DNA from 2 places in the Paenibacillus hebaui genome. Region 1 is predicted to be linked to the other one. Evidence: riboswitches for the same ligand, from Rfam matches in the RefSeq annotation. Region 1 holds a riboswitch; the other holds the start of a gene.
The links. A riboswitch is a leader RNA that binds a small molecule or an ion and turns the genes downstream of it on or off. The one in region 1 is predicted to bind glycine.

Region 1 (3,136 bases):
TTATGTAATCGTTTTTATGTATGCATATCGGCTGTATCTATTGATATACAAGGCTTTTTCTGTATATGACTTTTATCATTTCCAGAATGAATTTGAATGCTATAGCTTGATTCAACTTGACCGTTTTCATTCCAGATCAGCTTGATCCAGGAGCTGGAGCAGACCTCTGAAAGCACAAAAAAACCTGCGCAAGCACCAAGGCTCACACAGGTCGTAACAACATTAATCATATTTATTTTAGTATACATCATATGTTATGGAGTACAAATTAGTTGATTCTATTCTTCGATATGTTTACGATACGCTTCCGCATTCATCAATGTGGACAATGCTGCTGTCAGATCACCCTCAACACGAATCTCGATCATCCAGCCTTCCTCATATGGAGAGCTGTTAACGAGTTCCGGCGAATCCTGCAATGCATCATTCACAGCAATAATGGTACCACTGACCGGAGAGAACAAGTCCGAAACCGTCTTGACGGATTCGATCGTTCCAATGCTGTCTTCCGCTTTTACATTCAATTCAAGGTCAGGCACTTCCACAAACACAATGTCACCCAGCTGATGCTGCGCGAACTCGGTAATGCCAATACGTACGGTATCCTCCCCTACGGTTTGCACCCATTCGTGCTCTTCACTGTACAGGAAATCACTTTTCAATTCGCTCATCGATATCCGCCTCGCTTTTCATTAATGAGTGCATGCGTTCTTTGACCTTAACCTTTTTCCCAGAATATAGCGTATGATATTTTTGAATCAAATGTCAAGATACCTCACAATTTATATAATGAATACATGCAAAAACCAGTGACTTAATACACTCTTTCTACATATACTGGTGAATATTAGAATAGTAAGCGTACTCTTTCAAAATACACGAACAATATAAATTTCAATGTAAATAATATTCGGTTTTATATTCAGTTCTATGATATCGTTCTTGACATCGATAGTGGATTCACGTTTTAATGAGAGGAGTAAACGTGTTTATTGGACTATGTAATACCCGCGGATGAATGTAAAGGGAGAGTTTACCCCTGACACCCGATTTGGGATGTACATGCGGTAACGCCGAAGGAGTAAGCCACCGATAAGCGGAGGTGAATCTCTCAGGCAAAAGGACTTTTACGGGACGCAACTCTGGAGAGCATCTATTCGCCCTATGCGGCGTTATGATCACCCAAGGGGAAACCTGCTGCATATTGGCGGCGGGGTAACTCTCAGGTACCAAGGACAGAGCCTAAGAATACAGCGTGCTTCTGGCATGCCGATTCTTTGGCCTGTCCTTTTCCTTTTTCCCAAAAAATGAAAAACAGGATTTAGAGCGGCGCTGTCATAGCTGCCTTATCAAACTTATCTAATGAAGATCTCTAAATGAAAATTTAAGAATACCTTAGTTCATTGATCCATGATTGTATACTCGGCCCTTTACGGCCCATAACGAGGTGATTGGATGTCCGATTTGCTTAGAACTCCACTCTTTCCACTGTATCAGCAATATGAAGGTGTACGGTGCATTGACTTTGGCGGCTGGGAGCTTCCAGTCCAATTCAGCGGGATTCAGAAAGAACATGAAGCGGTACGTGAACGTGCCGGACTGTTTGATGTATCTCACATGGGCGAATTCATGGTACAAGGGGAGCAGGCTGAAGCTTTTTTGCAGCAGATGACCACCAATGATGTCACCACGCTTGTTTCCGGTCAGGCTCAATACACGCTGATGTGTTATCCCGATGGCGGCGTGGTGGATGATCTGCTCGTTTATAAGCTGGAAGATCAGCATTATATGCTGGTCGTTAATGCCTCCAACATCGACAAGGATTGGACGTGGCTGCAAGAGCACCTGATCCCTGGTGTGAGCATGACGAATGATTCCGAGCATACTGCCCTATTGGCCCTGCAAGGCCCACTGGCTGTTGATATTATCCGAAAGGTTACCGATGCCGATGTATCCACGATTGAGCCTTTTCGTTTTGTACAGGATGCCGAAGTATGCGGAGTAAAATTGCTGCTGTCCCGCACCGGGTATACCGGTGAAGACGGATTTGAACTCTATGTACCTGCGGATCAGGCCACTGTAGTCTGGAACGGATTGATGCAGGCTGGAGAAGGCAACGGACTGGTGCCAGCCGGACTTGGCGCACGGGATACCCTGCGTTTTGAAGCCAAGCTGCCTCTGTATGGGCAGGAATTGTCCGCAACCATCTCTCCGTTGGAAGCTGGCGTTGGTATGTTTGTGAAGCTGAATGCCGGACCTTTTATCGGACACGAAGCCTTATTGCAGCAAAAAAATGATGGGCCTGCCCGCAAGCTGGTCGGCATCGAAGTGCTGGAGCGCGGTATTCCCCGCTCTCATTATCCGATTTACGCCGAAGGTGTACAGATTGGTGAAGTGACGACAGGCACGCAATCCCCTACATTGAAGCGTAATCTGGGGCTTGCCCTCATCGACAGCAAATACGCTGCGCTGGGAACCCCTCTTGAGATTGAGATCCGCGGCAAAAAACTGAAAGCCGAGGTCGTGAAGACCCCTTTTCATAAACGGACACGTACGTCAAAGACACCTACTCAAGGAGCTGATCAAGCGTGAGCAAGCACCGTTACATTCCCATGACCGAGCAGGATCAGCGTGCCATGCTGGCAACCGTCGGTGTGGAAACGATGGAGGATCTGTTCCAGGACATTCCACAGGAGATTCGTTATCAGGGCGAGCTGCCCGTTTCCTCCAAACTCGATGAATATGCGCTAACACGTCACATGTCCAAACAGGCTAACGCCAATGCAAACTTCGAAACACATGCCAGCTTTCTCGGCGCAGGCATTTACGATCATCACGTTCCTTCCGTCATCAATCATGTCATTTCCCGTTCCGAATTTTATACCGCCTACACACCTTATCAGCCTGAGATCAGCCAGGGTGAACTACAGGCCATTTTTGAATTTCAATCGTACATCTGTGAATTAACAGGCATGGCCGTAGCCAATGCCAGCATGTATGATGGCGCGACTGCATTCGCGGAAGCAGGCAATCTGGCCGCAGCGGCCACTCGTCGCAAACAGCTCATCGTATCCCGCACCGTTCACCCGGAAGCTCGTCAGGTATTGCAGGCTTACGCACGCGGATTGAGTCTGGA
Region 2 (3,136 bases), 2.2 Mb from region 1:
ATGCTGTTCTAAGTACGAATCCCGCGTAATACGATAAATAGCGCTCACAGACCTGTAGCTGATCTGTTGAGCGCTTATTTGGCGTTAAGGATGGTTCGTTGGGGCATGCTCTTTTTCCATCGTAAGGAGCATCAGACACGTTCAGACCACGCACTCGCTCGCTACAGACGTGTTCAGATCCGCGCCAGCTTTCAGACCGAGGTTTTGAAGACACACTCTAGTTAAAATAGAGTTCATGCCAAGCAAGTTATACCTTAGCTTCTGGTTCGTTTTGATCGGGAGACTTAGACTCCACTTCAGCCTCATTCTCCGCACGCTTCGCCTTCGGTTTGGCAAGCTTCTCCATCATCTTCCGTCCCGTTGGCGTCTGAGCTAGGCCGCCTTGGGCTGTCTCCCGATGACGACTTGGCATCGCGCTGCCTACTTCCAGCATAACGCCAATGACTTCGTCGGAAGGAATGGCACTGCGGACTCCGGCCAGCGCCATATCGGCCGCAGCCAGCGCGGTTACGGCACCCAGTCCGTTACGGACGATGCAAGGAATTTCCACGAGGCCAGCAACCGGATCGCAGATAAGGCCCAATGTATTTTTCAACGCAAGACCTACCGCATGAACCACTTGCTCTGGCGTTCCTCCACGCAGCTCTACCATGGCACCTGCAGCCATACCGATGGCAGAACCCACTTCCGCCTGACAGCCACCCTCGGCCCCGGAGATAAATGAATTGTTGGCAATGACATAACCGATTGCTCCCGCACAGAACAGACCATTTACGAGGTGCTCATCACTCCAGCCAAAACGCTCTTGGGAGCTGATAAACACACCCGGGATAATACCGCAGGAACCCGCTGTCGGTGTCGCCACGATTCGGCCCATAGAAGCATTCACTTCAGATACACACAAGGCATACGCCATGGCAAGTGCCGAAGCATCACCGGAGCAAGTCTCACCCTTGCGAATATACTCGGCCATTTTTTTGCCATCTCCACCCGTCAAGCCACTGCGTGATGTCGTATCTTCTGTCAGTCCTTTGTGTACCGCTTCCTTCATCACCTGATAGTAATCCGACATCTGCCGCACAACATCCGCTTCTGGCGTATTGGTTTCCTGAACCTGCTCTTCAATCATTAACCGGGCAATGGTTTTGGACTCGGCTGTACAGATGGTATTCAGTTCATGCAAATGTTTAAATCGCATCCGGCTCCACTCCTCTCTTCAAATCGATTACGCGAATTTCAAGTACATGGTCCAGCGCTCGCAGGTAATTCAACATCTCAGGATTTGGCACACCATCCATCTCCATCGCAGTTAAGGCTTCACCATCCCTGGCTTTCCGATCCACTTGCATATACCCGATGTTTACACCTGATGAGCTAATTGTGGACGTCACCGAAGCGAGTACCCCAGCTTTGTCCGAATGGCGCAGAACAAGCGTCGGAAACTCTCCGCTGATCTGTACACGGAAATCATTCAAAGCATGCACCGATACACTTCCACCACCAATGGAAGCACCGATTAGAGAACATTTGCGCTCTCCATACCACAACTCAATCTTGACCGTATTCGGATGTGGGGCCGGCAGGCCGCTCGTAAAAAATTCTACCTCCATGCCCGCTTGCTCTGCGTATTGCTCCGCATCCGGGATACGCGGATCGTCTGTGACATAATCAAGCAAACCACCGATCAAGGCAAGATCCGTACCATGCCCCTGATACGTATCGGCAAACGAGCCGTACAGGGTTAACCGGGCGCGTTCCGGCGTACACCCCAGCCACTGACGAGCAATTCGTCCCAGCCTTGCCGCTCCGGCGGTATGTGAACTTGAAGGCCCCGTCATCGACGGACCAATAATTGAGAAAACATCCTTAAAACGCATCAAAAGCCCTCCATTATTAATCATGGTTCATATTTGTAACTTGTATTCGTCATCGTTTCCATCCAGGAGATTAATCCATAATGTCCCTTATTTAAGGTATAATGACATCAAAAAAGGACAGAAGAAGGCCTTAGGCCCTCTCTCTGTCCTCGATACCTGAGAGTTTCATGATGTAGCTACACGGAACGATGCAATCCTGTATTCACCAGGCGATGGCATCAGACAAACCCGTGCTGCTTGATCATATACCCCTTGGGTGGCGCAGTTCGCGCACTCTCCAGAGTTGCGTCCAACGATGGTACTTTTACCTGAGAGATTAACCGCTGCGCCGGGTGCGCAGCAGCTTGCTCCTTCGGTGCCCGATAGCCCGCCATCTTACTTGGTCTGCTCAGGTCTCTCCCGCTCGTTTTCATTCGCTGTATTATCAATCATTTGATTTGGAATGTTACATTACTGAGTTTTGGATCATGTATATCCATAGAGTAATGTACCCAATCATATATGTCAACAAAAGTAACGTGTATTTATCATCTGTTAAGAAAATCTATTCTAACTGAAGCGGATGGCATTGATATTTCTCACTTCTGCTGAAGCACTTGTGACGTTTCAATTTTCGTAAATTCTATGCCTACCGTGTATGCGTTGGTAGTTGTCGCAGGAGCGGTATCCACGTAGGTATTGGAAGAAAGAAACCTCAATGTCCCTGCAGCATTATCTGTACGGGAGAGCTGCAATTGATTAATCAGAACCCCGTTACGTCTGAGGTTAATTGTTATACGAGATATTCCAGTTTGAATCTACAACCACGGCCACTTGCGTACTATTGTCGATTTTTACCCGCTGACCAGCCATCACAGGCACATTAAGGGTTTGAACACCATAGTATTTTCGATAGGGCCTGTGGATAAAACAGCCATATTTTGATGCCTCCTTTTCTCAGCCTTCTGTCGGCGGATTGAGATCATCTTATATGAATATGCTTCATATCGAGTAGCGTGCGCCCGTTTACAGCTTTATGGATGGGATGGATGACCCGCGTTCCTCATAGAACGATCTTCTGGAAGCCAACACTATTTGTCCATCATACCAACAGGGAAGAGAACCAAAAAAAAGGACTGCCGTATCACTTCAACGGCGGTCCTTTTTTTTGGTTCCATTCACGTCAAGATGGATTGGGCAGGGTCAACGCTTCCGCCCAGGCTTGCAGCTTCGCTTCTGTCCAGCCATCGTGCTCACCCATGAGAGAATAGCGTAGTCCA

Region 2: linked by a shared signal. The riboswitch ahead of sdaAB (L-serine ammonia-lyase, iron-sulfur-dependent subunit beta) and the one ahead of gcvT (glycine cleavage system aminomethyltransferase GcvT) in region 1 are both predicted to bind glycine.

What each region holds. Positions count from the first base shown of each region.
Region 1 is NZ_CP196836.1:5,506,928-5,510,063, forward strand. It holds gene gcvH (glycine cleavage system protein GcvH) at 279-671, opposite strand; glycine riboswitch at 1,015-1,137, shown strand; glycine riboswitch at 1,141-1,241, shown strand; gene gcvT (glycine cleavage system aminomethyltransferase GcvT) at 1,456-2,592, shown strand; gene gcvPA (aminomethyl-transferring glycine dehydrogenase subunit GcvPA) at 2,589-3,136, shown strand, end outside.
Region 2 is NZ_CP196836.1:496,242-499,377, reverse strand. It holds gene ACR32F_RS02310 (alpha-glycosidase) at 1-29, shown strand, start outside; gene sdaAA (L-serine ammonia-lyase, iron-sulfur-dependent, subunit alpha) at 248-1,198, opposite strand; gene sdaAB (L-serine ammonia-lyase, iron-sulfur-dependent subunit beta) at 1,188-1,877, opposite strand; glycine riboswitch at 2,019-2,160, opposite strand; glycine riboswitch at 2,165-2,289, opposite strand; gene ACR32F_RS02295 (LolA family protein) at 3,040-3,136, opposite strand, start outside.